Regions from separate parts of the Mesorhizobium sp. WSM4308 genome, predicted to be linked through region 1. Evidence: predicted binding sites of a transcription regulator. Region 1 holds the regulator's gene; each other region holds the start of a gene.
The links. The regulator PhoB, encoded in region 1, activates phosphate uptake and scavenging genes when phosphate is short. The targets are predictions, from matches to a motif close to TGTCATNNANCTGTCAT.
Positions count from the first base shown of each region.

Region 1 (10,144 bases):
GAGGCGGAGCTCAGCGAGGCGCGCCAGCGTGCCGTGCTCGCCGACCGCGCCAAGTCGGAATTCCTCGCCAATATGAGCCATGAGATCCGCACGCCGATGAACGGTGTGCTGGGCATGGCTGAACTCCTGGCCAAATCCAATCTCGATCCCAAGCAGAAAACGTTCACCGACATCATCGTCAAGTCGGGCAACGCGCTGTTGACGATCATCAACGACATCCTGGATTTCTCCAAGATCGATGCCGGCCAGATGGTGCTCGATCCGGCGCCCTTCAACCTTGCCGAGGCGATCGAGGACGTGGCGACGCTGGTGTCGACACGCGCCAAGGAAAAGGATCTCGAACTCATCGTGCGTGTCGAGCCGAGGCTCGAAAGCCTGTTCATCGGCGATGTCGGCCGCATCCGGCAGATCGTCACCAATCTGGTCGGCAATGCGGTGAAATTCACCGACGAAGGCCATGTGCTGGTCGACGTGACCGGTGAGAGGGTTCCGACCGGAACCAGGCTGACGATCTCGGTCACCGACACCGGGATCGGCATCCCCGAGGAAAAACTGAAGCTGGTGTTCGAAAAATTCAGCCAGGTCGACACCTCCTCGACACGTCGGCACGAGGGCACCGGGCTTGGCCTTGCCATCACCTCACGGCTGGTCGAACTGATGGGCGGCACCATCGGCGTCGAGAGCGCCGAGGGAAAGGGCTCGACCTTCTGGTTCACCGTGACGCTGCCCAGGGCCGGACAGAGCGGGCAGCGCATCATGCCGGTGGATGTGACGGGCGCACGCGTGCTGATCGTCGACGACAATGCCGTCAACCGGGCCATCCTGACCGAGCAGATGACCTCGTGGACGTTCGATTCCTGCGCGGCCGAAAGCGGCGCGGAGGGCCTCAAGGTGCTGATCGCGGCCGCCGCCTATGGCGTGCGTGTGGATTGCGTCGTGCTCGACTACCAGATGCCCGAGATGAGCGGCGCCGAAATGGCGCGTGTCGTGCGCAGCACCGAAGGCCTAGCCGACACGCCCATCATCATGCTGACCTCGGTCGACCAGTCGCTCGCCAACACCAGCTACCGCGATCTCGGCATCGACGCCCAGCTGATCAAGCCGGCGCGCTCCTCGGTGCTTCTGGAGACGCTGGTGGCGACTATCCAGCGTCATCGCCACGCCACGGACAGCCAGGCCGTCCAGCCGCTCGCAGCCGAAAGGCCCAATGCTCCCCAGCCGCCGCCGCTGGCGCTGTCCGAACAACGCGCGCAATTGCAGCCGCCGCCGGTTCGGCCTCGGCTGCCCGTCACTGGCGGTGATGGACACAGGCTGGATATACTGGTGGCCGAGGACAATGAGGTGAACCAGATGGTCTTCACCCAGATCCTTGGCGAGACCGGCCATGGTTTCGAGATCGTCGGCAATGGCCGCAAGGCGCTCGAGGCTTTCGGCAAGCTCAATCCATGCATGATCCTGATGGATGTCTCGATGCCGGAGATGAGCGGGCTCGAGGCGACCGCCGCGATCCGCCGGCTGGAGCAGGAAACCGGCACGCATGTGCCGATCATCGGCGTGACCGCGCATGCGCTCAAGGGCGATCGCGAACGCTGCCTAGAGGCGGGCATGGACGACTATCTGCCCAAGCCGATCAGCCCCAGGGCCCTGCTGGACAAAGTCGAGCGCTGGCTCGGCGCCGGCCGCCAGGTCCAGCGCAACGCGGGATAGCACGGCGTCGCCCGGTTCCAAGGATCCGAATCAATCGCGGATGATGCTGCTACCCCTGCGTGCAATGCCTATGGTGCGATCGCACCATACCAAAGCCGGCGCCGAGCCGGGACAATGGCAAAATCGAATTCCGCCCCTTGCAGTTACGGGCGGGAGCAGCGACCGCCGGCAACAAACAGCGTCAACCTACCCCAACGGACCTGTTTTTGGCGATGGCCCGGCCATGACACGCTCTGGCCTTGAGCAACGCGCTCCCGTCCGGATTTTCTTCATCCGAGAAAGCCCCGTCGAATCCGGCGGCGGCTCCGGCCGGTGGATGGCTCAAGTCCCTGATTCCGGGCGCAAACCCGGATCAGGCCACGGCCATCCGACGCGACCGCCTTTTGCACAGCCGGCGACGCGTTACCGGGCTGACACGAAACTGTCATGCGACTGTAATAATCCAAGGCTATTGGCCTCAGCGGGCGCTGGTTTGGAATGGCGCCGAGAGACCATCTTCCGAACAGGAGCAGGCCACATGAGACATTTCATCCGCTCGGCGGCCGTTGCGATCGCAATGGCTACAGCGTCTACCTTCACCCTTTCCGCAGCCATCGCAGCTGATCTTTCCGGCGCTGGCTCGACCTTCATCTATCCGGTGTTCGCCAAGTGGGCCGACACCTACAAGAAGGACACCGGCATCGGCCTCAACTATCAGTCGATCGGTTCGGGCGGCGGCATCAAGCAGGTCATCGCCAAGACCGTGACCTTCGGCGCCACCGACAAGCCGATGTCCGACGCCGATCTGGAAAAGAACGGCCTCGTGCAGTTCCCGATGGTGATGGGCGGCATCGTGCCGATCATCAACCTGACCGGCGTCAAGCCGGGCGAACTCGTCCTCGACGGCAAGACGCTCGCCCAGATCTATCTCGGCGCCATCACCACCTGGGACGATGCCGCGATCAAGGCGCTGAACCCCGGTCTCACCCTGCCGTCGACCGCGATCGCCGTCGTGCATCGTTCGGACGGCTCGGGCACCACCTTCAACTTCACCAACTATCTGGTGAAGCTCTCGCCCGACTGGAAGGACAAGGTCGGTTCGGACTCCGCCGTCGAATGGCCGACGGGCGTCGGCGCCAAGGGCAGCGAAGGCGTTGCCAACACCGTCAAGCAGACGGACGGCGGCATCGGCTACGTCGAATACGCCTATGCCAAGCAGAACAACCTGTCCTACTCCAAGATGCTGAACGCAGCCGGCAAGGTCGTCGAGCCGTCGCTCGAATCCTTCGGCGCTGCCGCTTCGAATGCCGACTTCAAGGGCGCCAAGAACTTCAACGTCATCATCACCAACGAGCCCGGCGACACCACCTGGCCGATCGCTGCCTCGACCTGGGTCCTGATCCACAAGGCTCCGGATGATGCCGCTGCCACCGGCGAAGCCCTGAAGTTCTTTGCATGGGCCTACAAGGACGGCAAGGAAACCGCCAAGGCGCTCGACTACGTCTCGATCCCCGACAGCGTCGTCGACCTAGTCAAGGCTTCGTGGAAGGCCGACATCCAGGCCGGCGGCAAGCCCGTCTACGTTGGCGAGTAACATCCTTCAAAGGAGCGCCGCGCCCGCGGCGCTCCTTTTCCTTCAACCGAAAGAGCCGAGCTTGACATGAGCGCTGTCCAGGAAGCCTTGCCAGCCGTTAGAAGTTCGCGCGATGCCACCGTTCGACGGTTCGCACTGACCGACGCAATCTTCCACGCGACAACCCGCGCCGCCGCGATATTGGTGCTGGTCCTGCTCGGCGGCGTTGCGATCTCGCTGTTTGCCGGTTCCTGGCAAGCCCTGTCGACCTTCGGCTTTTCCTTCCTGACCAGCGAAAGCTGGAACCCGGTGACGGAGAAGTTCGGCGCCCTGGCACCGATCTACGGCACCATCATCACCTCGGCCATCGCCATCCTGATCGCCGTGCCGCTCGGCATCGGCATTGCCATCTTCCTCACCGAGCTTTGCCCACGCCCGCTGCGGCGTCCGATCGGCATGGCGGTTGAACTGCTGGCGGGCATCCCTTCGATCATCTACGGCATCTGGGGCCTGTTCGTGCTGGCGCCGTTTCTGCAGACGACGGTGCAGCCCTTCATCATCAGCGTGTTCCACGGCATTCCGGGCCTCAACAGCCTGTTCGCAGGCCCTCCTTACGGCATCGGCCTGCTGACCTCGGCGATGATCCTGGCCATCATGATTCTGCCTTTCATCACCTCGATCACCAAGGACGTCTTCGATACGGTGCCGTCGGTGCTGAAGGAATCGGCCTATGGCATCGGCTGCACGACCTGGGAGGTCACGCGCCGGGTCGTCATTCCCTACACCCGCATCGGCATCATGGGCGGCGTCATGCTCGCCCTCGGCCGCGCCCTCGGTGAAACGATGGCGGTGACCTTCGTCATCGGCAACGCGCACCGCATCTCGACGTCGCTGTTTGCGCCGGCAACGACCATCTCGGCGACCATCGCCAACGAATTCACCGAAGCGGTCGGCGACCTCTACACTTCCTCGCTGGTCGCGCTCGGCCTCATCCTGTTCGTTATCACCTTCCTGATCCTTGCCATCGCCCGCTACATGCTGATGCGCATCGACGCCCGCACGGGAGCCTGACCGATGTCGACGGCCGCATCGCTTCACCAGAGCCGCAAGCGCAAGAATGGCGTGATGATGGCGCTGTGCGTCATCGCCGCCTGCATCGGCCTTGCCTGGCTGGCGTTGATCCTTGGCGCCTTGCTCTACAAGGGCCTGGCCGGCGTCTCCCTCTCGGTCTTCACGGAAATGACGCCGCCGCCCGGCGACGCCGGCGGCCTGCTCAACGCCATCTACGGCAGCATCGTGATGACCATCATCGGCATCATCGTCGGCACGCCGATCGGCGTGCTGGCCGGCACCTATATGGCCGAATATGGTCGCTTCTCGAAGCTCACCACGGTGGTGCGCTTCATCAACGACATCCTTCTGTCGGCGCCGTCGATCATCATCGGCCTGTTCGTCTATGAGCTGATGGTGCGGCCGATGGGGCATTTCTCGGCGATCGCCGGTGCCGTGGCACTCGCCATCCTGGTCATCCCCGTCGTCGTGCGCACCACCGAGGACATGCTCAACCTGGTGCCCAACGCCTTGCGCGAAGCCGGCACCGCGATCGGCGCGCCGCGCTGGGTGGTCATCCGCTCGGTTGCCTATCGTGCCGCGCTTTCGGGCATCGTCACCGGCATATTGCTGGCCATCGCCCGCATCTCCGGCGAAACCGCACCGCTTCTTTTCACGGCGCTGAACAACCAGTTCTGGTCGAGCAATCTCAACGCGCCGATGGCCAGCCTGCCTGTCACCATCTTCCAGTTCGCTCTCAGCCCCTATGAGGAATGGCAGCAGCTGGCCTGGACCGGTGCACTCATAATCACATTGACGGTTCTCGCGCTCAGCATCTTTGCGCGCAGCCTGACCGGACGCAGAGAGGACAAATGAGCCAGATGTTGTCTCCAGACATGACGATCGCCGCAGAGGCGGCGACCAAGGCCAAGATCGAGGTCAAGAACCTCAATTTCTACTACGGCCAGTCGAAGGCGCTGAAGGACATCACGCTGTCGCTGCCCGAGCGCAGCGTCACCGCCTTCATCGGCCCGTCGGGTTGCGGAAAGTCGACGCTGCTGCGCGTCTTCAACCGCATCTACGAGCTTTATCCCAAGCAGACCGCCGAGGGCCAGGTGCTGCTCGACGGCCAGAACGTTCTCGACCGCTCGCAGGACCTCAACCTGCTGCGCACCAAGATCGGCATGGTGTTCCAGAAGCCGACGCCGTTCCCGATGTCGATCTACGAGAACATCGCTTTCGGCGTCAGGCTCTACGAGAAGATCAGCAAGGCCGAGATGGACGGCCGCGTCGAGCAGGCGCTCAAGCGCGCGGCACTGTGGACCGAGGTCAAGGACAAGCTCAATGCTAGCGGCCTCAGCCTGTCGGGCGGCCAGCAGCAGCGGCTGTGCATCGCCCGCACCGTGGCGGTGAAGCCTGAAGTCATCCTGCTCGACGAGCCTGCCTCGGCGCTCGACCCGCTGTCGACCGCCAAGATCGAGGAGCTGATCGACGAGCTGCAGGCCGACTATACGATCGTCATCGTCACCCACAACATGCAGCAGGCGGCGCGCGTCTCGAAGCAGACCGCCTTCATGTATCTGGGCGAACTGGTCGAATTCGACCGCACCGAGAAGATCTTCACGTCGCCCCGCGAGAAGCGCACGCAAGACTACATAACCGGCCGCTTCGGCTGATCGCACGCATACGAGGACCAGGATCATGGCCGAACACACAGTCGCAGCCTTCGACGAGGATCTCGGACAGATCAGCAGGCTGATCAGCGACATGGGCGATCTCGCCGGCTCGATGGTCGGCGGCGCCACCAAGGCGCTGCTGAACTCCGACAATGCGCTCGCCCAGCGCGTCGTCTCCGACGACGCCATCATGGATGCGCGCCAGCGCGAACTCGACGACCGCGCCATCACGCTGATCGCCAAGCGCCAGCCGATGGCCGACGATCTGCGCCATGTCGTCGGCTCGATCCGCATGGCCGGCGACCTCGAACGCATTGGCGACCTTGCCAAGAACATCGCCAAGCGCGTCGGTACTGTCGGCCTCAGCGCCACGCCGCGCGACCTGTCGCATTCCATCGACGCCATGGCGCAGCTGGTGCTGATCCAGGTGCAGGGCGTCATCGAGGAGTATGCGGCGCGCGATGCCGCGGCACTGGCGAAGCTGCGCGCCGACGATGAGCGCATCGACGTCAAATACACCTCCGTCTTCCGCGAACTGCTGACCTATATGATGGAAGATCCGCGCAACATCACGGCTTGCACGCATCTGTTGTTCTGCGCCAAGAATCTCGAACGCATCGGCGACCACGTGACCAACATCGCCGAGAATGCGTACTATGTCCTGACCGGCACGCAGCTGCCCGCCAACCGTCCAAAACAGGACGAGACGGCGATGTCGGCGCCGGCGGCCTGAGCGCAGGGGTAACCAACCGATGATCGCACCACGCATCATGGTGGTGGAGGACGAGGAGCCGCTCGGCGTGCTCCTCCGCTACAATCTGGAATCGGAGGGTTACCAGGTCGAGGTGGTGACACGCGGCGACGAAGCCGAAATCCGCCTGCAGGAGAACGTGCCCGACCTGCTCGTGCTCGACTGGATGGTGCCGGCGGTATCCGGCATCGAACTCTGCCGGCGATTGCGGATGCGGCCCGAGACCGAGCGGCTGCCGATCATCATGCTGACCGCGCGGGGCGAGGAAAGCGACCGTGTACGCGGGCTTTCCACCGGCGCCGACGACTATCTGGTCAAGCCGTTCTCGACGCCGGAATTCATGGCCCGCATCAAGGCGCTGCTGCGCCGCGCCAAGCCGGAAGTGCTGTCCAGCGTGCTCAAGGTCGGCGATATCGTGCTCGACCGTGAATCGCACCGGGTCTACCGCAAGAAGAGCGAGATCCGGCTCGGGCCGACCGAATTCCGCCTGCTCGAATTCATGATGCGCCATCCTGGCCGCGTGTTCTCGCGCAGCCAGCTGCTCGACAATGTCTGGGGCGAGACGATCTACATCGACGAGCGTACCGTGGACGTGCATGTCGGCCGGTTGCGCAAGGCGGTCAACAATGGTCGCATGCCGGATGTCATCCGTACCATTCGTGGGGCGGGCTACGCGATCCGGGAAGACTAGAGCTTGCCTCATCCCGATAAAATCGGGATGAGGCTCCAAGATCGAAACTCCAATCAGCAGGTAGTCGCCAATGCCGTGAAGAGGGTGATCAGCGGACTTCGACTTCTCCCAACAGATGTTGCCGCCTCATCTCCTCTTCGACCCATACAGCAACGCGCTGGAGCTTTGAATGTTTGATGTCTCGAATGATCAGCTGCGTAGTGGCCGCGTCGACCTCGCCGATAATAATTTCGCCCCAGCCGTTGGTTCGCAGGAAGCGGTAGACGTCCTCGCCGAAGTTGCGAACACGATGGACGAGGCCGTAAAACTCGGCCTGATCTATGTTGAAGTTGATCACCAACGAACGGGACATCAGCAGATCATACAGGCAGACACATTGCCAATTGATGTCGCAACGGGCCGAACGCGGTCGTTCAGAATGATCGAGTTTCGTCCTGACCGTCAGGCAACGTTCTTTCCGGCACCCGTTCTTGCCTGCACGCCCGGCGCGAAAATCTCCTGGTCGACGAAGGTCAGCGCGCGCATGGCGCAACCTTCGCGGATCAGCGGCAGTTCGTTCGGTTCGGTGTCGAAGGAGATCGATTCCGAGTGCTGGCCACCAGCGGTCTGGGCGATCGCCTCGCGCAATGCCGGCTCGATGAGATCGAAGGCGGCGGCGCTGACGCCGACCATGGCAACGGGCGCCGGATCGATCAGCGCGAACAGGCTGCCGAGGCCGTAACCCAGTGCCTCGCCGGCCTTGCGATAGGCTTCGCGCTCGGGTCCGTCCCGTTCCCGTGCCGTCGCGGCCAGCGCCCGCATCTGCGCGTCGCTGACATCGGCCACCGGCTCGGTGTCCTCGCCGAGCTGCCTGGCATTGCGCCAGATGGCGTAATTGCCGGCATAGGCCTCGACACAGCCGCGCCGCCCGCAGCGGCAGAGCGCGCCGCCGGGCCGATGGATCATGTGGCCGAACTCGCCGCCCGAGGAATGGGTGCCGGTGAACAGCTCGCCCTTCAGCACCAGCCCCATGCCGATGCCGTGCGAAAGCAGGATGGCGATGAAGTCGTCGCGGTAGCGCTCGGGATCGCGCCTGCGCAGCGCCACCGCCATCATGTTGCAGTCGTTTTCCATGGTGGCGGGGATGCCGAACTCGGCTTCGAGTATGTCGGCGAAGGCGATGTCGGTCTGCGGCGTGATCGGCGACCACAGCATCGCCCGGGCCTCGGTATCGGTGATGCCCTGGATCGCCAGCGCGATGCGGGCGACGCTGCGCACGTCAATGTCGGGATCTTCGAGGCGCCGCCTTACGATGGCCACGCATTCGCCGATCAGCGCCTCGCGCGACATGGTCAGCGTGTCCAGCCGGCGCTGTTCTTCAGATATCACCTGGCCGGCATAGTCGATGACTGCGACCGACAGGAAATTCAGCGACAGCACCACGGTCATCACAGCCGCGGCCTCCGGAGTGAGGCCGAGGCCGACCTGCGGCCTGCCGCGTTTCAGCGCGCCGGCCTCGCTCGGCTTGCCCTCGGCCAGGATGCCTTCGCCGATCAGGTCTGAGGAAATCGCCGATATGGTCGAATGGCTGAGGCCGGTGGTCGCGGCGATCTCGGTGCGTGAGGGCCGGCCAGCCTGGCGCACGGCCGCGATCACCATCGCGCGGTTGCGCCGGCGCAGATCGTCGTGGCGGATTCCGACCGACATGTTTTTTCACATCCTCCCGGTCGCCGCGGTCCTTCCGGCCTCCCTCGAACGCTGCCGGCGACACGGTCAAATACTGGCAGAAGCGGCCGGTGCTGTCATTTATTTATTGCGAAGCTCGAAAAAAATTCAGAGGGACATCAAAATCCATCAGAATCGTTGTTGACAGCGTTCCGGTGTTGGATCAGTGTTTTTTCGGGGCTCGAAAAAATAGGGCCTCTGTGCCGGCCTTAGGGCCAGTTTGGTCGCGCCATACGCGGCGCAGGGAGGAATATCATGAAGAGATTCACGGCCGCCATCCTGGCGGGTGTCGCCATGTCGCTGACGCTTGCGTCGGTCGCGCAGGCGAAAGACAAGGTCATCGGCGTTTCGTGGTCCAACTTCCAGGAAGAGCGCTGGAAGACCGACGAGGCCGCCATGAAGAAGGCGATCGAGGCCGCCGGCGACAAGTACATTTCCGCCGACGCGCAGTCCAATCCCGGCAAGCAGCTTACCGATGTCGAGAGCCTGATCTCGCAGGGCGCCAATTCGCTGATCATCCTGGCCCAGGATGCCTCGGCCATCGGCCCGGCCGTGCAGAAGGCGCTGGACGAAGGCATTCCGGTCGTCGGCTATGACCGCCTGATCGAGAACAAGGACGTCTTCTACCTGACCTTCGACAACAAGGAAGTCGGTCGTTTGCAGGCCAGCGCGGTGTTCAAGGCCAAGCCGGAAGGCAACTATGTCTTCATCAAGGGCTCGGGCGCCGATCCGAATGCCGACTTCCTGTTCGCAGGCTCGATGGAAGTGCTCAAGGCCGCCATCGACAGCGGCAAGATCAAGAATGTCGGCGAGGCCTATACCGACGGCTGGCTGCCTGCCAACGCCCAGAAGAACATGGAGCAGTTCCTGACCGCCAACGACAACAAGGTCGACGCGGTCGTCGCGGCCAATGACGGCACCGCCGGCGGCGTCGTTGCGGCGCTGACGGCGCAGGGGCTTGCCGGCACCGTGCCGGTCTCGGGGCAGGACGGCGACCATGCCGCGCTGAACCG
Region 1 covers NZ_NSFW01000003.1:227,243-237,386, reverse strand. Annotated here, with positions in the region: gene CK227_RS06905 (PAS domain-containing protein) at 1-1,707, shown strand, start outside; gene pstS (phosphate ABC transporter substrate-binding protein PstS) at 2,225-3,280, shown strand; gene pstC (phosphate ABC transporter permease subunit PstC) at 3,347-4,330, shown strand; gene pstA (phosphate ABC transporter permease PstA) at 4,334-5,185, shown strand; gene pstB (phosphate ABC transporter ATP-binding protein PstB) at 5,182-5,985, shown strand; gene phoU (phosphate signaling complex protein PhoU) at 6,011-6,718, shown strand; gene phoB (phosphate regulon transcriptional regulator PhoB) at 6,738-7,427, shown strand; gene CK227_RS06870 (hypothetical protein) at 7,516-7,779, opposite strand; gene CK227_RS06865 (ROK family protein) at 7,869-9,113, opposite strand; gene xylF (D-xylose ABC transporter substrate-binding protein) at 9,387-10,144, shown strand, end outside.

Region 2 (10,144 bases), on a different contig from region 1:
GACGGCCATTGGGGCGAAAACCGCGCGACCGAGGTCGCGATGATCCGCAAGACGCTGGAGGATGCGATGCGCGAAATTCGCGGTATCTGCACCGGTCTCGTCTTGCCGCAGATCGAAACGGCCGCGGCAACGGACATATTGCGGATGGCGGTCGACGAACATCAGCACCGGACGGGAACGTCCGTGCTGCTCACGCTGCCCAGGCATTTGCCTGATCTCGGCACTTCCGAAAAGATCAGCATCTATCGTTTCGTGCAGGAAGGGTTGAACAATGCCTATCGCCACGGGCGGGCCAAGGATCAGACGGTGCGGGCCGGGATGAAGAATGGCAGGCTTTTTGTCGAAGTGTCCGATAGCGGGCCGGGTTTCGATCCGGCGCGGGTCGATGGGTTGGGGCTCGCCGGCCTCAGGGAGCGGGTCGAAAGCATTGGCGGCCAGTTCGAGACCTTGACCGGAGCGCAAGGCACGCGATTGGTGATCAGTCTTTCGATCGAGGAGCAAGCATGATTGGCGCTATCCGCATCGCTATTGTCGACGATCATCCGCTATTTCGTGAAGGCGTGACGCGCAGCCTGTCGGAGATCGGAGGTTTCGAGATCGTCGGCGAAGGCGCGACAGCGCAGGATGCCGAACGCATCGCCTCGACGGTGCAGCCTGACATTTTGCTGCTCGACATCTCCATGCCGGGCGGCGGTCTGTCCGCAGTTGCCAGCATCCTTGCCGACCATCCCGCCCAGAAGATCGTCATGCTGACGGTTTCGGAGACCAATGCCGATGTAACCACGGCGCTGAACGCAGGCGTGCAGGGCTATATCCTCAAGGGCGTCGGATCTCGCGCGCTCGCCGACATCCTGCGCAATGTGGCAGCCGGCGAGGGTTACCTTACGCCGACGCTGTCGGCACGGCTGCTTTCCGATCTCCAGTCCCCGCAATCCGCCGACCGCGTGGCGGACCGGTTGCGGCAACTGACCGAACGGCAGGCGGAAATCCTGCGGCTGGTGGCGGAGGGGCTCAGCAACAAGGAGGTTGCCTTGCGCCTGGAGCTGCAGGAGAAGACGGTCAAGCACCACATGACCGGGGTGCTGTCCAAACTCAATGTGCGAAACCGCACTGAAGCGGCTCTCATGGTGCGTGAGTTCCGCGACCGGGACAGAAGTCGCTCTTAGAGCAATTCCAGGAAAAGTGTGAAACGGTTTTCCGTCCGGAATTGCGGCAAAACCAAAGCGCTGGAGCAATTCCAGGAAAAGTGTGAAACGGTTTTCCCGGGCAAAGCGCTGGCCGTTGCCTGCTGGCCAGTTTCACAAGGCTTTCAGACGGCTGACATCGGCCGGCGTGGCCCGGCGGTCGATGATCGTGCGACCCAGCGCATCCTTCATTCTGAAACGGCCGTTCTCGATCTTTTCGGTGATGCCGTCGGGATGAGTGACCGTGATCTTGCTGCCGCTCACCTCGACCTTGTCACCGGTCGTGCCGTTGACATGGCCGACGTCTTTGGTGCTCTGACCCTTGCCGGACGCCGAGTTGTCACCGTTGCCCTCCGTTGCGGAATTGCCGCCGTTTGCATTTCCGTTGTCGCTGCTGCCGCTGTTGCCGCTGTTACCGCCGGCGCTGTTCCCGCCACTACCGCCGCCGCCACCGCCACCACCGCCACCACTGGCCTGTGCTGATGCGGCCTCGATTCCGGGGGCCGAGCCGTGCAGGGCAATTCGATAGGGAACGATGGTCAGTGCCAGGGCCGCCGCCGAAACGAGCGTCAGCCGGCGGCACCGGGCCGTGATCGATCCGTGCATCCTGATCTCCGTCGATTGAGCCGGCGCCCCCACCCCAACGTTGCAACGAGCAACATCGCCGAAAGATGTATTGGCCGGAAGCGACCTCCGACCGTTGCGTTTGTCCTCCAGGACTTTTGCAAGCGCAAGGTTGGACCAAAGTCCGAGGTGCGCGCGAGCAAGTCGCCTCGCCCCGAGCCTTCGGGCCTGTATGATGTCACGAAAATGTGATCGGCCTGGCGTAGGGGTCGAACAGGCAACAAGCTCCAGCCACTCCAAAGCCAGAGGCCTTTCGTGACCGAACATCGCTCCCCTGACGCCCGATTCCGCACCAGCCTGCTCGAGGAAAACGAAGGACCGGCCACCAATCCCACCGACAACCGCACCATGGGTGAGATCATCGCCGCGCGCTTCTCGCGCCGGGGATTCCTGAAGGGATCGCTCGCCGTCTCGGCGATCGCCGCGACGGTCGGCCCGCTGGCCATGATCGCCGCCGACGATGCCCGCGCCGCGGAAGGCTCCGCCTTCACATTCGACGAGCTCGAGGCCGGCATCGACGACAGGCATCATGTCGCGCCGGGCTACGACGCCGACGTGCTGTTGCGCTGGGGCGATCCGCTGTTTGCGGATTCGCCGGAGTTCGACCCGACGAAACAGTCGGCCGAGGCGCAGGCCAGGCAGTTCGGCTACAACAACGACTATGTCGGCTACGTCGCGATCGACGGCTCGGCCGAACACGGCCTGCTCGTCGTCAACCACGAATACACCAATCCGCATCTGATGTTTCCGGGCATCGTTGCGATCGTCGAGAAGGACGGGAAGAAGAAGGCCGAGGTGGCGCCGCTCGCGAAGGAGCAGGTCGATGTCGAGATGGCGGCGCATGGCGGCACCATCGTCGAGATCCGCAAGGAGGGCGGCAAATGGCAAGTGGTGCGCGACGGCAAGCTCAACCGCCGCATCACCGCCACCACCGAGATGGCGCTGTCGGGCCCGGTCGCCGGCCATGACCGCGTCAAGACCAATGCCGACCCGTCCGGCACGAAAGTGTTCGGCACTTTCAACAACTGCGCCGGCGGCGTCACCCCTTGGGGCACCTATGTGATGGCCGAGGAGAACATCCACGGCTATTTCTCCGGCGAATTGCCCGAGGGCCACAAGGAAGCCGCCAACTACAAGCGGCTCGGCATTCCGGAAGGCGCCTATGAGTGGGGCGCGCATTACGACCGCTTCAACCTCGCCAAGGAGCCGAACGAACCCAATCGCTTCGGCTGGATCGTCGAGGTCGACGTCAACGATCCGGCATCGACGCCGAGGAAGCGCACCGCCATGGGCCGCTTCAAGCATGAGGGCGCCGAATCCATCGTCGCCAAGGACGGCCGCGTCGTCTTCTATCTCGGCGACGACGAGCGCTTCGACTATGTCTACAAATTCGTCACCAAGGGCACGTTCAGCGCTAACGACCATGCCGCCAACAAGAACCTGCTCGACGAGGGCACGCTGCATGTCGCCAAATTCGCCGAGGGCGGCACGGTGGACTGGCTGCCGATCGTCTTCGGCCAAGGGCCGCTGACCGCCGAGAACGGCTTCGCCGGCCAGGCCGACGTGCTGATCGAGACACGGCGCGCCGCCGATCTGCTCGGCGCCACCAAGATGGACCGGCCAGAGGACATCCAGCCCAATGGTGTCAACGGCAAGGTCTATGTCATGCTGACCAACAATTCGAAGCGCAAGCCCGATCAGGTCGATGCCGCCAATCCGCGTGCCGAGAATGCCTTCGGCCACATTATAGAGATCACCGAGACCGATGGCGATTTCACGGCCGCCAAGGGCAAATGGGAAGTGCTTTTGAAGTGCGGCGATCCGTCGGTTGCCGATGTCGGCGCCACCTTCTCGACGGCGACGACGGCCCATGGCTGGTTCGGCATGCCCGACAATTGCGCGGTCGATTCGGCCGGGCGCCTGTGGGTCGCTACCGACGGCCAGGGCCCGAAGGTCACCGGCCGCACCGATGGCCTGTGGGCGGTCGACACGGAGGGGGCCGCGCGGGCAACCTCGAAACTGTTCTTCCGCGTGCCGATCGGCGCGGAAATGTGCGGCCCGCTGTTTGCGCCTGACGACCAGACCGCCTTCGTCGCCGTCCAGCATCCGGGCGATGGCGGCGAGGATTGGGAAGGTTTTGGCCGGCCGTCCTACTATGAGGATCCGTCGACGCGCTGGCCGGACTTCAAGCCCGAAATGCCGGTGCGGCCGTCGGTCGTCGCCATCACCAGGCAAGGCGGCGGCAAAATCGCGGTGTGATATCAGGCCTGCGAACCTCGAGGGAGGGCTTCGGTTTGTGACCGCCCCTCCTTCGGCGTGAATCTATTCAAGCTCCGGGAAAGATTGGCAATTTACTGATGGCGCCCTAGGTCGTTCCCAGGAGATCACCGCCATGTCGAAGTCAGTCTATGATCGCGGCCTGCTCAAGCCCGGCGACATCGCCAAGCTGCAGCGCGTCTTTGACGAAGCCTGCCTGCGGCGCGAAGCACGACCCGATTCGCCGGAAGCGCGCGAGATCGCCCTCAACCTGCTCGCGCTCCACAATGCCGGCATGGTCGACGAGGAGATGCTGGTGCAAGCCGTCGGTTTCCGCCGGCTGGAGCCGAAATCGGCGTGAGGCGCCAAGTCGCCAGAGCTCTTTGTTTTGACGCAATTCCCGAGGGAACGCGCTCACACTTTTCCTGGAATTGCTCTAGCGGCTGGCTCCGGCGATCCGCCTGGCGATCGCCTTGCCCAAAATGGCGGCATTGGCGAAGCAGCCACGAATGCTCGGCCGCATGCCGGTGAACCACAGGCCGGGCAGTTTCGGGTCGGCTTCATCGCCATTGAAGAGCGGGACACCCTTGGCGTCGAGCACGCCGAGAGTGCCGACCATGCGTTCCAGGCCGGTGCGGTAGCCTGTCGCGGCAATGACGATATCGGGATCGACCAGGCGGCCATTGGCCAGGATCACCCCGTCGCGGGTGAATTCGCGTATCGCCGGCACCACGGTGATCTTGCCCGACTTGATGGCGTCGACGGCGCCGTCGTCCGCGGCGATCGCCGTGTAATCCGAGGCCAGGCGGCTGGCGCCGCCCGACGGCGCGGGCGGCATGCCGAATTTGGTGAGATCGCCGAAAACCAGGCGCTGCGTCGCGGCCATCACCGCATCGGCGACGCGCAGCGGCAAGCGCGCCATGAGCGGCGAAAGCCGGTGCACGGCGATCTTGCCGATCCGCTTGGGCAGAAGCGCGGGGCCATTGCGGGCCGATAGCCAGAGAGAAGCCGTATCCACGCCGGCCAGATGATTGAGGGCATCGAAGCCCGAATTGCCGGCGCCGACGACCAGCACCTTCTTGCCGGCATAGGACTTGGCGTCGCCAAAATCCGCCGAATGGATGATCCGGCCCGCAAAGGCCTGCATGCCCATCCACTGCGGCGTGAAGGGCTCCTTGTCACGGCCGGTGGCGACGATGACATGACGCGCCAGACGCGAGCCGGCGCCGGTGCGCACCACCCAATGGTCGCCCCCGAACACGAGTGTCTCGACGGCGACGCCGAACTCCACCGGCAACTGGTTCGCCTCGCGGAAATCGTTCATATGGCGGATGACGACATTCCTGGGTGGAAAGGCTGGCGTCCCTCCCGGAAAGGAGAGGCCGGGCAGCGCCGAGAGATCGCGATGGGTGTTGAGATGCAGCTGCTGGTGCCGCCGATGCCAGGGTTCGGCCAGCCGGCTCTCCTGTTCCAGGATCGCCACCGGCACGCCAGCCTTCATCAGGGCCTGCGCGACAGCCAGTCCGGCGGCGCCGGCGCCGATGACAATCGCCGGCTCGACCACCGCCACCTGCTCCACCTTCGGTCTGCTTGTCGTATCAGCCATTCGCTCTCAAAATCCATTCAACCGCCGCATCCTACACGCTCGCAGAACGCTGTAACCGTTTGATCGCGCGCAAACCCAAACAGCGGATCGGTGCGCTCGAGTGCCTTGCGGCGCCAGGGCGCAAACAACTCCCATCGCGCAAATGCGACTAAACCAACGACATGGAACCGAATGCCCCGCTTCCGTCCGAAACCATGCAGCCCTATATGGCATATCAGCGGCATCGGCGATAATCAGGTCGCGGCAATGTGATTGATTCGAGTTCCGAGGGGCTGGCGGATCTCGTTACCGACGCAGGAATTCGAAACCGCAGCGATTTCGGCTTCCCGTGAAAAATCAAGGCGCCGTGGCGCGTCTGGCGTGCCGAAAGGCACGCCGCGCCGCAGACGGCACGCGGAATCCGGACCATGCCCTCCTTGCGGATCTATTTCGACAAAATCCTCGAGGGTGCCTCGCCCAAGGTCGAGCGCCAGGCGTTGACGCATGTCGAACGCCTGGCGATGGTCCGCCGCCATGGCGACTTCTCGCTCGCCTATTCGACTGCCGTACAGCGCAAGCTTTCCTATTTTGGCGACGCCGACGGCTACATCGCCTTCGGCACCAAGATGAAGCATCATTTCGCGCTTGGCGACCCGGTGGCGGCGCCGGCCCGGCGGCCCGACTATATCAGGCGCTTCGTCGAGACCGCCGGCGACCCGTGGTTCGTGCAGATTGGCGAGGAGACCGCGCACGTGCTGGCCGGGCTCGGCTACAAGGTCAACCGGCTGGGCATCGACACCCGCCTCGCCCTGTCCCAACACGACTTTTCAGGCAAGCGCAACGAGACCGTGCGCTATTCCGAGCGCTGGCTCTTGAAGAAGGGCTTTTCGTTCGAGGAAGACACGCGGACGGTATTCCTCGACGAAATCGCCCGGCTGTCCGAGAACTGGCGCGGCGACCGCATCGTCAAGCGCTGGGAGATGGGTTTTCTCAACCGCCCATTCTACGATCAGCTCGGCACCGACATGCGCCGCTTCGTCCTGCATGGCCCCGATGGTGAACTCGTCGCGCTGCTCGATTTCGATCCGTTGTTTCGCGACGGGAAGGTCATCGGCTACACCACCGCCTTCAAGCGCAAGCACATCGATGCCTCGCCGCACGCCGAGATCGGCCTGACCAAATTCGCCGTCGACCGGTTTCGCGAAGAGGGCATTTCGGTGGTCACGCTCGGCCTGTCGCCGCTTCTCGACGTCACCCCCAGCGGTTTTGCCGAAAGCGATTTCTGGCGCAACACTTTTCAGCGCGCCTATTCTTCGCCATGGGTCAACCGCCGCAGGTTCAACCTGCAGGGCCAGGCGGCATTCAAGCGCCGCTTCCATGGCATGGAAGAGCCGGTCTACATCGCTTTCCGCAAGGGGACCTATGTCGAGATGCTGGGCCTGCTGCGGCTGGTGAAAGCAATCTAGGGACCGGCGCGGTCCTGGCCAAAGCCTTTTCATTCGTCATCCATGCGCGGCGTCGCTCGCTCCTTGCCTCGCCCTCGAATGACGAATGCCGGGTTGCCGTGGAAGATATTTCCGCACCACGGCGCCAACTCGCAAAATCATTCCTCTACTAAATTTATAGAACTACCTAGCCTTGCCGCTCATCCAACCGGCGAGGACGTTTCCCGGCGCCGATCCGCAGCGAAGGAGAGGGATCATGTTCAATCTGACCGAGCGCTTCAATCTGACGAGACGCGTTTTCGGCATCGGCCTGCTCGCCGCTACCGTCGGTCTGTCGTTCGGCGCCGCCGCGCAGGAACTGAAGCAGTTCAACATCGGCTATCAAAAGACCGGCCTGCCGGTGATCGCCCGGCAGCAGCAGGTGATCGAGAAGGCGCTCGCCGACAAGGGCGTCACCGTCAAGTGGGTGGAATTCACCGCCGGCCCGCCACTGGTCGAGGCGCTCAATGTCGGCGCCATCGACGTCGGCTGGACCGGCGACGCACCGCCGATCTTCGGCCAGTCGGCCGGCGCCAACATCGTCTATGCGGCGGCACTGCCGTCCAATGGCGATGGCGAAGCGATCTTCGTCAAGCCGGCCTCGCCGGTCCAGTCCGTCGCCGACCTCAAGGGCAAGCGCGTCGGCGTCGGCAAGGGCACCTCTGCGCATAATCTGCTCGTCGCCGCGCTGGAAAAAGCCGGCGTTCCCTTGGACCAGATCACGCCGGTTTACCTCAGCCCCGCCGATGCGGCCGCCGCCTTCGCCAGCGACCAGATCGACGCCTGGGCGGTCTGGGATCCGTTCTTCGCCATTGCCGAAACACGCTACCAGCCGCGCGTGCTGGCCCGCTCCAGCGAAGTGCTCAAGGTCAACACCTATTTCCTCGCCAACAAGGATTTCGCCAAGGCGCATCCCGAAATCATCACCACCACCATCGCCGCTCTCGGCGAAGCGGCGAAATGGGCGGACCAAAACCGCGACAAGGTGGCCGCGGCGCTGCATGAGGTGACCGGTGTGCCGCTCGACGCCCAGACCATCGCCGCCAACCGCAGCAAATTCGGCATCTTTCCGATCACCGACGAGATCACCGCCGGCCAGCAGGCGACCGCCGACCGCTTCTACAAGCTCGGCCTGATCCCGAAAGCGGTCCGCATCTCGGACGCCGTCTGGACCGCGCCGGGCAACTGATGTTTCTCGTGCGGCGCCGGGCGGAAACGTCCGGCGCCTTTGCCGTTTGTGCCTGTAATCTTCAGGAGATCTGTCCGTGACCGCGCCAGACATGACCACGCCAGCCAGCCCGCTCGATTTCTTCTGGTTCATCCCGACGCATGGCGACGGCTCCTATCTCGGTTCCGAGGAGCAGCAGCGGCCGCCGGAGTTCGGCTATTTCAAGGAGATCGCGCAGGCGGTCGACAGGCTCGGTTTCCCCGGCGTGCTGCTGCCGACCGGGCAGAATTGCGAGGATTCCTGGATCACCGCGACAGGCCTTGCGACGCTGACCGAAAAGCTGAAGTTCCTCGTCGCTCTGCGGCCCGGCGTGACGCTGCCGACTTTCGCCGCGCGCCAGACCGCGGCACTCGACCGGCTGAGCAATGGCCGCCTGCTGCTCAATGTCGTGGTCGGCGGCAATCCGACCGAGCTCGCCGGCGACGGCGTCTTCCTGCCGCATGATGAGCGCTATGCCCAGGCGCATGAATTCCTGACCATCTGGCGTGGTCTCGTCTCGGGCGAGCGCGTCAATTTCGACGGCAAATATTATCGCGTCGAAAACGGCCGCCTCGACCTTCTGCCGCTGCAGGAGCGGCCGCCGCTCTATTTCGGTGGATCGTCCGACGCCGGCCAGGATCTCGCCGCCGACCTCGTCGACATGTATCTGACCTGGGGCGAGCCGCCGGCGCAGGTGGCCGAGAAGCTCGCTTCGGCGCGCAAAAAGGCGGCGCTGCGCGGCAGGAAACTGCGCTTCGGCATCCGGCTGCATTTCATCGTGCGCGAAACCGAGGACGAAGCCTGGCGCGCCGCCGACCGGCTGATCCGCCATGTCACCGATGCCCAGATCGAGAATGCGCAGGCCCGCTTCCTCAACCAGATGGATTCGGTCGGCCAGCGCCGCATGGCCGAGCTGCATGGCGGCCGTCGCGACAGGCTCGTCGTTTCGCCCAATCTGTGGGCCGGCGTCGGCCTGGTGCGCGGCGGCGCCGGCACCGCGCTGGTCGGCACGCCGGAGCAGGTCACGCAGCGCGTCCGCGAATACCAGGCGATCGGCATCGACACCATCATCGGCTCGGGCTACCCGCATCTCGAGGAAGCCTACCGCGTCGCCGAGCTCTTGTTCCCGCGCCTCGGGCTCGGCACCAGGCGGCAGCGGGCGCATCGCGACATCGCCAACGAATTCTCGGTCGGCTTCCATGGCGCCGCCCGCCTGCGGGCCTCCTCATGAGCTTTTCCGCGCGCCTCCACGCAAATGCCATCGGCTGGGTGCTGCCGGTCCTGGTGATCGCCGGCTGGGAAGCCGCATCGCGCGCGGGCGTCGTGCCGGCCAATGTGCTGCCGGCGCCAAGTGCTGTCGCCGAGGCCTTCTGGCGGCTGACGCTTTCGGGTGAACTGATCCGCAACATCGCTGTTTCGACGGCGCGCGCGCTTGCCGGCTTTGCCATAGGCGGTTCGATCGGCTTCGCGCTCGGCCTTGCCAACGGCCTGTCGCGGCTCAGTCGCGGCCTGACCGACACCACGCTCCAGATGATCCGCAACATCCCGCATCTGGCGCTGATCCCGCTCGTCATCCTGTGGTTCGGCATCGACGAGGAAGCAAAGCTGTTCCTGGTGGCGCTCGGCGTGTTCTTTCCGATCTACGTCAACACGCTGCTCGGCATACAGAGCATCGATCCGCAGCTGGTCGAGATGGGCCGCGTCTACGGCATGGACCGGCGCGCCCTGTTCTTCCGCGTCATCCTGCCCGGCGCGCTGCCGGCGATCTTCGTCGGCCTGCGCTATGCGCTCGGCATCATGTGGC
Region 2 covers NZ_NSFW01000021.1:124,497-134,640, reverse strand. Annotated here, with positions in the region: gene CK227_RS30890 (sensor histidine kinase) at 1-507, shown strand, start outside; gene CK227_RS30885 (response regulator transcription factor) at 504-1,166, shown strand; gene CK227_RS30875 (hypothetical protein) at 1,299-1,790, opposite strand; gene CK227_RS30870 (PhoX family phosphatase) at 2,064-4,067, shown strand; gene CK227_RS30865 (hypothetical protein) at 4,201-4,425, shown strand; gene CK227_RS30860 (NAD(P)/FAD-dependent oxidoreductase) at 4,501-5,670, opposite strand; gene CK227_RS30855 (phosphatidylglycerol lysyltransferase domain-containing protein) at 6,078-7,115, shown strand; gene CK227_RS30850 (sulfonate ABC transporter substrate-binding protein) at 7,351-8,322, shown strand; gene ssuD (FMNH2-dependent alkanesulfonate monooxygenase) at 8,414-9,571, shown strand; gene CK227_RS30840 (ABC transporter permease subunit) at 9,568-10,144, shown strand, end outside.
Region 2: a site for PhoB is predicted at 1,985-2,001, ahead of CK227_RS30870 (PhoX family phosphatase). Genes of this name have one in related genera too.

Region 3 (10,144 bases), on a different contig from region 1:
TGTCACGGAGAGGGTCATGATCGGAGATGCAAAAAGGGCGGTGTTTGACACCGCCCTTTTCGATTTCGCCGTTAGCCGCCGATGGCCGCCTTACGGGCTTCGACGATGACGTTGTAGAAATCCGGCTTGACCGGAACGTAGCCGGTGAAATCGCCGCCTTCGACGCCCTCGAAGCAAGCCTTGTCCTTCTTCGGCAGCTCGGTGAAGAAGGCGGCGAGCTTGGCGGTCATCTCCTCGCCGAGCGCGGTGCGCACGACCAGCGGGCCGTTCGGGATCAGGCCCGAGCGCCAGACTTCGACGAAGTCGTTCGGGTCGACGGCGCCCTTGGCGACGACCTTGTGGAAGGTGCCGGAGGTGAAGCCGTTCTTGAAGTCGCCGATGCCGGAGGAATCATCCACCGCGACATCGACCTTGCCGTCGCGCACGGCCAGGATGTTGTTCTCATGGCCGCCGTTGAACTGGGTCGAAGCGAAGAAGGTTTCGTTCGAGGCGCCGGTGTCCTTCGGAATTTGGGTCAGCGGGATCAGGTAGCCCGAGGTGGAGTCCGGATCGGCGTAGCCGAGCTTCTTGCCCTTGGCCGACTTGATGTCGGTGATGCCCGAGGTCTTCAGAGCCAGGCCGATCGAATGATAGCCGGTGGAACCGTCGGTCTGCTTGGTGGTGAGGATCGGGGTCACCGCCCTCGGGTCCTTGAGATAGACGCTGGCGTAGCCGGATGCGCCGAGTTCGGCGAAGTCGAGCGTGCCGCCGAGCAGGCCCTGGATGACGCCGTCATAGTCGGCGGCAGGAAACAGCGAGACCTTCTCGAAGCCGAATTCGGCCTTCAGATGATCGGCCAGGCACTGGTAGTTGCGCAGCCGGTCGGTCTCGTTTTCACCGCCCAGAATGCCGACGCGGAATTCCTTCATGTCGGCGGCGTGGGCCATGCTGGTTGCCATGGCGAGCACCGAAACGGCGCTGAAAACCATCTTCCTGAACATTTGATGTCTCTCCTGTAAGTTCCGGCCCCGCGCCGGCAGCGTTCTTGATCTTGACAAGTGCCCTTGACGCGGGCGGACGATCCCAACCGCCCTTTCTCGGCCCATGATCTTTCCCGAAAACCGGATTCCACTTTTCGGGATCATGGGCTCAGTAACCCGGGAATGCGGGTTCGAGCGGTCCGGCGGATGCTGCGATCTTCTGCTTGAAGGCAACGCTGGTGGAGGTGATGGCCTCCGATATCTCTGCGCCATTGCTGTCGGCGCCATAGACGACGCGCACGGCCTCACGGTTGAGCTCTTCCGGCGGGCCGTCGAAGACGACCTTGCCGGCGGCCATGCCGATAATGCGGTTGCAATAGGCGCGGGCGGTGTCGAGCGTGTGCAGGTTGGTGACGACGGTGATGCCCTCGCGCAGATTGATGTCCTGCAGCGAATCCATCACCACCTTGGCGTTGAGCGGGTCGAGCGAGGCGATCGGCTCGTCGGCGAGGATCACTTTGGGCTGCTGCATCATGGCGCGGGCGATGGCGACACGCTGCTGCTGTCCGCCAGACAAGGTGCCGGCGGGCTGAAGCGCGGTGCGGGCTATGTCGAGCCGCTCGAGCGCGGCGACCGCCTCGGCGCATTCGGCACGCGAGAACATGCCGAGAAGGTTGGACAGGGTCGAACGGTGGTTCAATTTGCCGAGTAGGACGTTGGTCAGCACGTCGAGGCGCGGCACCAGGTTGAACTGCTGGAAGATCATGGCGCAATCGCGCTGCCAGCGCCGCAGCGGCGAGCCGCGCAGCCGGGAGACCTCGGCGCCGTCAAAAAAAATCGACCCCTGGCTGGGGTCGACAAGACGGTTGATCATGCGAAGAAGGGTCGATTTGCCAGCGCCTGAACGGCCGATGACGCCAACCATCTGACCCTGCGGGATCGAGATGTTGACGTCGCTGACGGCTGTGTTCTTGCCAAATCGTCGGCTGACGCCGCGGATTTCGAGCGTGGCAGAGCTTGCTGACATGAGCAGGTTCCAGTCCCGACCTTGTTGATCGTCAGGCCCTCGCCTAACGCAGCCACATGAACCTGCCATGTCGCCAGCATGTCAGTTTTGTTACGCTCCACAGGCGCGACGGCCGAAGCGCGTCGCTGAAACGAATTCATGCGACGCGCTCCAGGTATTTGGCTTTATGCATGTCGTTCTCCCGGGGCCACTTTCGGGCGACATGCATTGGCGCCTTGTCGGCGATCAGCCGAGCACCAGCAATTCCTCGAAGTGCTTCATGTCGCGGAAGGCGCAGAAGGCGGGCGCCTTGATCTCGATTGTCGGAGCCTGCCTTGCGAAAAGCGCCAGGCAATCGTCGAACAGAGCCTGCCACGCGGCGGCGCGATCGGAGGCGAGGCGCTGGATCTGATAGGCAAAGGTGATGTGGAAGACGTAGGCGTCATGATCGGGGTGCCGATAGCCGAACGGCACCGCCAGCGCATCGCGCCATTGACGCATGATGCGCACGTCCTCGTCGGTCGCGCCGGCCACGGTGAGACCGGTGGGCACGATTTCGATCACCTTGATGTTGAAAGGACCGAAGCCCTCGAAGCCCTTAAGGCGCTCCAGATAGAGGCGGGTCATGGCGTCAATGCTGGTGTCGAGCGGTACGTCCTGCGGCCAGTAAGGCAAGCGGCGACGATATTCGATGATGCCCTGGAACAGCGTCATATGCAGGCTGGAAATGGGCGTGAAGGCGAGCCGGTCGGCGTCGGGCATCGCCAGCATCTTCTCGCGCACCGCAAGCACCACGGCCTCGGAGGGCGAGCCGCTGACGAGATGGCTGACAACGGTGTTGCCGGGCTCGGTCAGGAAATTGCCCGAGGTGTCGTAGCGCGTGCCGAGATGCGCCGGCGGGGTCGGATTGGAGCCGGCAAAAAATCCGGCGAGCGAGGGTCTGACGGTGTCGAGCATGGCAATCTCCTTGGGGAGATGGCGTCCTGTCCGAGTCCTGTGTCAGGGATATGAACGGATCCCAGAATGACGATGATGTGAGGAACTATCCCTCGTATTTCTCCAGGAAGGCCTCCGCCGACAGCTCGCGAAAATCATCGAGCGAAGCGCGCAGCCGCACGTGGTCCCAATCCCACCAGGCCAGCGCCTGGTAGCGTTCGGCGGTGCGGCGGTCGAAACGCTCACGGATCGGCTTGGCCGGCACGCCGGCGACGATGGTATAGGGCGCGACATCCTTCGAGACAACCGCCCCGGCACCAACCGCCGCGCCATCGCCGACGGTGACGCCCGGCAGGACGGTCGAACCATGACCGAGCCAGGTGTCGTGACCAATGGTGACGCGCTTGGCGCGGCGCTGGGCGAAGAACTCGCTCTCATGCTCGGCGTCGTCCCAATAGTCCGAGGCGCGGTAGGTGAAGTGATGCAGCGTCGGCCGCCAGGTCGGGTGGTTGGTGGCGTTGAGGCGCACGCTTGCCGCGATATTGGCGAACTTGCCGATCGTCGCGCACCAGACAGAGCAATCCTGCATCATGTAGGAATAGTCGCCGAGTTCGCTTTCCGAAACTCTGCTGCGGTCGGCGATCTCGGTCCAGCGGCCAAGCGTCGAATTGTGCACCTCCGCCGTCGGATGGACCAGCGGCGTCTCCGACAATTTCCTGGTCATGCGGCGAGTTTTCCTGGAGCAAAAACGGTGACGTCGATGATGCGGTCGGCAACGGCCTCGCGCACATCATGATCGTGGAAGATACCGAGCAGGGCGACGCCCGCCGCCTTCTTGGCGGCGATGAGTTCGATCACCACGTCGCGGTTGGTGGCATCGAGCGAGGCGGTTGGTTCGTCGAGCAGCAGGATAGGATGCTCGGTGATGAAGCCGCGCGCGATGTTGACGCGCTGCTGCTCGCCGCCGGAGAAGGTCGCCGGCGGCAGCGCCCAGAGCTTTTCCGGCAAATTGAGCTGCGCCAGCAAGGCGCGCGCCTTGCCTCTGGCGGCCTCGCGGTCCTCGCCGCGCTCGACCAGCGGCTCGGCGACGACATCGAGCGCCGAGACGCGCGGCACGGTGCGCAGGAACTGGCTGACATAGCCGATCGTTTGCCGGCGAACGGCAAGCACGGTGCGTGGGCTGGCGTTGGCAAGATCGATCAGTCCGCCCTCGTGGCTGACGATGATCTGCCCCTCGTCGACGGCATAGTTGCCGTAGAGCATCTTCAGGATGGAGCTCTTGCCGGCCCCGGACGGGCCGCCGAGCACGGTGCATTCGCCCGCCTTGATCGAGAACGAGACACCGGCGATAACGGGCAGTTTGATGCCGTCGCGCAGATGCATGGTGAAGCTTTTTGCGACGTCGGAAACAACGAGCGGGGTTGGCATCGCTACACCTGCAAAATGGAGGAAACGAGAAGCTGGGTATAGGGCGCGCGCGGGTCGTCCAGCACGCGGTCGGTGAGGCCGCTTTCGACGACGCGGCCGTCCTTCATCACCATCATGCGCTGCGACAGCAGGCGCGCCACCGCGAGATCGTGGGTGACGACGATGGCCGCGAGGCCGAGATCGGTGACCAGCCCGCGCAAGAGATCTAGCAAGCGCGCCTGCACCGAGACGTCAAGACCGCCGGTCGGTTCGTCCATGAACACCAGCCGTGGGCCGGTGACGAGGTTGCGGGCGATCTGCAGGCGCTGGCGCATGCCACCGGAAAAGGCACGTGGCTCGTCGTCGATACGGTCTTCCTCGATCTCGACGCGCGACAGCCAGTCGACGGCCGTGGCGCGGATCTTGCCGTAGTGGCGGTCGCCGACCGCCATCAGCCGTTCGCCGACATTGGCGCCGGCGGACACCGTCATGCGCAGGCCGTCGGCCGGGTTCTGGTGAACAAAGCCCCAGTCGGTGCGCATCAGGAAGCGGCGCTCGGCCTCGCTCATGCGGTAGAGCTCGCGGAACTGGCCGTCGCGCATGCGGTAGCTGGCGGTGCCCGACGACGGCAGCAGCCGCGTCGACAGGCAATTGAGCAGCGTCGTCTTGCCGGAGCCGGATTCGCCGACGACTGACAGGACTTCGCCCGGCCACAGGTCGAAGGAGACGTTGTCGCAGCCGACGCGCGAACCGTAGAATTTGGAGAGCGCCGAGACGCGCAGCAGCGGTTCGTCGGTCATTGTGCCGGCTCCATTTTTTCGGAAGCAAGATGGATTTCCGGAGCAAGATGGCCGCGATGGCCCTCTTCGCGCCGCTTCTCGCAATGGTCGGTGTCGGAGCAGACGAACATGTGGCCGCCATGGTCGTCGAGGATGACCTCGTCGAGATAGACATTCTCGGCCGCGCACAGTGCGCAGGGCTGGTCGAAGGTCTGCACCTCGAATGGATGGTCCTCGAAGTCGAGGCTGACGACATCGGTGAAGGGCGGCACCGCATAGATGCGCTTCTCGCGTCCGGCGCCGAACAGCTGCAAGGCCGGCGAGCGGTGCATTTTGGGATTGTCGAATTTCGGCGTCGGCGAGGGGTCCATCACATAGCGGCCCTCGACCTTGACCGGATAGGCATAGGTGGTGGCGATGCGGCCGTGCTTGGCGATGTCCTCGTAGAGCTTCACATGCATGAGGCCATACTCCTCCAGCGCATGCATCTTGCGCGTTTCCGTCTCGCGCGGTTCGAGGAAGCGCAGCGGCTCGGGGATCGGCACCTGGTAGACCAGCACCTGGCCCGCGGTCAGCGGATGTTCGGGGATGCGGTGGCGGGTCTGGATGATGGTGGCGCTGGCGGTATCGGTGGTGACAGCGACATTGGCGACTTTCTTGAAGAAGGCGCGGATCGACACCGCATTGGTGGTGTCGTCGGCGCCCTGGTCGATGACCTTCAGCACGTCATCGGGGCCGATGATCGAGGCGGTGACCTGGACGCCGCCGGTGCCCCAGCCATAGGGCATCGGCATTTCGCGCGAGGCGAACGGCACCTGATAGCCTGGGATGGCGATGCCCTTGAGGATCGCCCGGCGGATCATCCTTTTGGTCTGCTCGTCGAGATAGGCGAAGTTGTAGGTGGCGATATCGGTCATGATGCGACCTCAAGTCCTTTGGCATAGCGCGCCAGCCGCTCGGTGAGCGTGCCGGTGTGCAGTTCGAACATGTGGTTGTCGTCGTCGTAGAAATAGATCGAGCGGCCTTCGCCCTCGACGCGTGGGCGCGGCGGGCGCATGTCGAGGCCTAGCTTGCCGACGCGCTCGGCGTAGCGGTCGAAATCGGCGTCATCGATCTTGAAGGCAATGTGGTTGTAGCTGCGTTCGTTAAGCTTCTCGCCTTGCATGATGGCGATCCAGATGTCGCCGATCAGGAAGAATTTTTCGCGTGACAGCGAGAACTGCTCGGCGTCGCTGGCATAGACCTCGCGCGCGTCGAAGACGCCCTCGAGTATCCTTGTCATCCGCTCGAGGTCGCCAACGATGAAGGTCATGTGGGACAGGCCTTCGATCATTCCGCGGCCTCCCGCTTCTCGTCGACCCTCGCGGGGTTTTCGCGGGCCTCATATTCGGCGCGCATGCGGCGCACGAGGTCGAGTTCGGCCTGGAAGTCGACATAATGCGGCAGCTTCAGATGCTCGACGAAGCCGGTCGCCTGGACATTGTCGGAATGCGAGATGACGAATTCCTCGTCCTGGGCGGCGGCGATGATGTCCTCGCCGAGCTCGGAGGCGCGCAGGGCGCGGTCGCAGAGCGCCATGGCCATCGCCTTGCGCTCGCTCTGGCCGAAGACCAGGCCGTAGCCCCGGGTGAACTGCGGCGGCGCCTTGGCCGAGCCCTTGAACTGGTTGACCATCTGGCACTCGGTGACCCGCACCGTGTCGAGGGGTGCTGCGAAGGGCAGTTCGGGAACATCGAGTTCCAACTCGACCTCGCCGATGCGGATTTCGCCGACAAAGGGATGGTTGCGGGCATAGCCGCGCTGGGTGGAGTAGCCGAGTGCCAGAAGAAAACCTTCATCGCCACGCGACAGCGCCTGCAGGCGGATGTCGCGCGCCATCGGGAATTCCAGCGGCTCGCGGGTGATGTCGCCGGGCACATGGTCCTGCGGCATCTCGCCGTCCGGTTCGATCAGGCCTTCGCGGGCGAGGATCGCCGAGACGCGCGGCATGGCCTGCGCTTCCGTCTCGCGCCGCAAGGGTTCGGCGACATCGGCGCCGGCGGCAAGTTCGGGGTCGAGCAGCCGGTGCGTGTAGTCGAAGGTCGGCCCGAGCAACTGGCCGCCTGGCAGATCCTTGTAGGTTGCCGAGACGCGCCGTTCGACCAGCATGGCGCCGGTGTCGATCGGCTTGGTGTAGCCGAAGCGCGGCAGCGTGGTGCGATAGGCGCGCACCAGGAAGATCGCCTCGATCATGTCGCCGCGCGCCTGGACGATGGCGAGTGCCGCGAGTTCACGGTCGTAGAGCGAGCCTTCGCTCATCACCCGGTCGACGCCGAGCGCCAGCTGTTCGACAATCTGGTCGAGGCGCAGTGCCGGCACCGAACGGTCGCCGCGCCGGCGATCGGCGAGCAGGCTGTGGGCATTGGCGATTGCGGCTTCACCGCCTTTTACCGCGACATACATCTTCAAGCCTCCATCGTCTTGATGCGCGTCGTGCGCGGCAGGCAGGCTACGCCTTCTGATGTGGCGAGGATGATGTCGACGCCGCGCGGAAAGCGCTGGATATTCTGCTTCCACTGCTCGATGAAATGACGCGGCATCTGCGCCGGCGCGATCGTGGCGCTGATTTCGATGCCGGGACCCTCCAGCAGCAACGGAGTGCCTGAAACGAGGTCGCTGACCTGCAGGATCAGGGTGGTCGACCTGTCGGGATAATCCTGCGTTCCCTGCGCAAAGCCGTCGAGCGCCATCATCTCGGCCGGCGAGGCGACAAAGGCGAAATGCGCGTCGGCAGGCGTGTTGGCCAGCGGCGCGCCGGTATGGAAACCAAGCCAGGAGCCGATCGCGGCGGAGGCGTGCAGGGCCGGGTCGAGCCAGAGCGGCGTGTCGTTGTCGCACAGCGCCAGTGCCACGGCGCCAGCGGTTGGCGAGAGCGGCGCCGGCGGGCGGGCCAGGGCCGACAGAGGCTGCACGCTGCCCGGCCGCGCCATCGCGTCCATGACCGCGCGAAACACCGTCTGGGCGTTGAACACCGGATCGGCAAAGCCGCCCTCGATCGATTGTGCTGCGATATCCATCAGTCTTCTCCGCGAACCATGGTGAAGAAATCCACTTTCGTTGCCGCTGTCTCGGCGCGGCGTTTTTCCTGGGCAGCGGCGAGCGCCGACCTCAAAGGCGCGATCAGCCTGGTCTCGACCTCGGCGCGGCGGGCAGGGTCCTGCCAGAGCGCGTCGGCGATCGCCGCCAGCTTCGCCTTCTGCTTGTCGCGGCCAAGCGCGTAGCAATGGCCCACCTGTCCGGACGGCAGCCGGACAGTGGCGCGGGTGACGGTCGCCTCGCCGACATTGAACGGCGCGCCGCCGCCGCCGATGCGACCGCGCAGCGTCACCAGTCCGGTCTCGGGACCGCGCAGCAGTTCGGCCTGCGAAGGCAGGCCGGCTTCGTTCCAGAGCCGGACGATATCGTCGCCGCTCGATTGCGCCAGGGTCGCCATCGCGGCTTTGCGTCCGGCCTGGTCGCGGGCTTCCTGTCCTCGCATCGGCAGCATTCCTCTTCGCTAATTTGTCTATTGATATAGACAACTATACAAATTATACATATTACCTAGCGCGAGTCCATGACGAGTGGATGACAGGGGACGGAAGGCAGGGGCCAACTCATGATCGGGCGACAGGAAGCCGACAGTATTGAACGGCGCAGCGGCGTCTCGCTGTGGCGGCAGATCGCCGACAGGATCCTGCAGGCGATCGCCACCGGCGATTTCGCCGAGAATGCCGCGCTGCCGCCGGAGGTGGCGCTCGCCGAGCGCTATGGCGTCAATCGCCACACGGTGCGCAGCGCCATATCGGCGCTTGTGCAGGAAGGTGTGCTGCGGGCCGAGCAGGGGCGTGGCACCTTCGTATTGTCTCGCAAGCGGCTGTCCTATCCGATCGGGGCGCGCACACGCTTTTCAACGGGCCTGCAGGGACAAACCTCGGAACGGCACATCGTGCTGCTTGCCTCGTCGGTCGAGCCGGCCAGCCCGCGTGTCGCCGAAGGGCTTGGCCTTGCCAAGGGCGCCGAGGTGATCCGGCTGGAGACACGCGGTGAGGCCGATGGACGGCCTGTGTCACGCGCTGCTGGCTGGTTCGATGCCAGGCGCTTTGCCGGCATCGACAAGGCGATGGCTGAGACTGGCTCGATCACCGCGTCGCTGGCCCGCTTCGGCATAGACGATTATCTCAGGCAATCGACCGTGCTGTCGGCACGCCATGCCGATGCGGCCGATCTCGCCGACCTCGACCTGCAGCCAGGCGCCATCGTGCTGGTCACGGTGGCCGTCAACATCACGCCGGACGGTCAGCCGATCCAGTTCTCCGAGTCGCGCTTTCCGGCGGAGCGGGTCGAGCTCAAACTGTCGGCGCTGTGAGCCGAATCCTGCCGACTATCCGATCTCGATCACGGCCTTGATCAGGCCGGATTTCTCATGCGCCCAGCGGGCGAGATCGCTCGGCGTATCGGCCAGCGTCGTGCGGTGGGTGACCAGCTTGGCCAGGGGCACGGCGCCGTTGCGGATCGAGTCTGCGACATGATCGAAATCGGCACGCAGTGCATTGCGGCTGCCGACCAGCGTCATTTCGCGTTTGTGGAATTCAGGGTCGGAGAAGACGATGTCGTCCTTGACGACGCTGACCAGCACCAGTGTGCCGCCATGCGCGACGTGGGCGAAAGCCGACTGCACCGACCGGGTGTTGCCGGTGGCGTCGAAGACCAGGTCGAAGCCTTCGCCCGATGTCGCTTCCTTGACCAGATCCGGCACCGCTCCGCGCGAGCCGTCGAGGATCCTGAAGCCAAGTTCGTTTTCGGCGAAAACGAGACGTTCACTGCTCATGTCGAGCAGCGTCACGTCGAGCCCGGCAATGCGGGCGAAGATGGCGTTGCCGAGCCCGATCGGGCCGGCGCCGATGACCAGAGCGCGAGCGCCGGGATCGGCACGGGCGCGACGTACCGCGTGCGCGCCGATGGCCAGGAATTCGACGGCGGCTGCGTCGGCCAGCGACAGGCCATTGGCCGGATAGAGATTCCGCGCCGGGACAAGA
Region 3 covers NZ_NSFW01000004.1:383,944-394,087, reverse strand. Annotated here, with positions in the region: gene phnE (phosphonate ABC transporter, permease protein PhnE) at 1-18, opposite strand, end outside; gene phnD (phosphonate ABC transporter substrate-binding protein) at 72-980, opposite strand; gene phnC (phosphonate ABC transporter ATP-binding protein) at 1,129-1,986, opposite strand; gene CK227_RS09960 (DUF1868 domain-containing protein) at 2,212-2,922, opposite strand; gene CK227_RS09955 (DapH/DapD/GlmU-related protein) at 3,008-3,625, opposite strand; gene phnL (phosphonate C-P lyase system protein PhnL) at 3,622-4,329, opposite strand; gene phnK (phosphonate C-P lyase system protein PhnK) at 4,332-5,108, opposite strand; gene CK227_RS09940 (alpha-D-ribose 1-methylphosphonate 5-phosphate C-P-lyase PhnJ) at 5,105-6,004, opposite strand; gene fosX (FosX/FosE/FosI family fosfomycin resistance hydrolase) at 6,001-6,420, opposite strand; gene CK227_RS09930 (carbon-phosphorus lyase complex subunit PhnI) at 6,417-7,529, opposite strand; gene phnH (phosphonate C-P lyase system protein PhnH) at 7,532-8,143, opposite strand; gene phnG (phosphonate C-P lyase system protein PhnG) at 8,143-8,604, opposite strand; gene phnF (phosphonate metabolism transcriptional regulator PhnF) at 8,725-9,474, shown strand; gene CK227_RS09910 (zinc-binding alcohol dehydrogenase family protein) at 9,490-10,144, opposite strand, start outside.
Region 3: a site for PhoB is predicted at 2,065-2,081, ahead of phnC (phosphonate ABC transporter ATP-binding protein). Genes of this name have one in related genera too.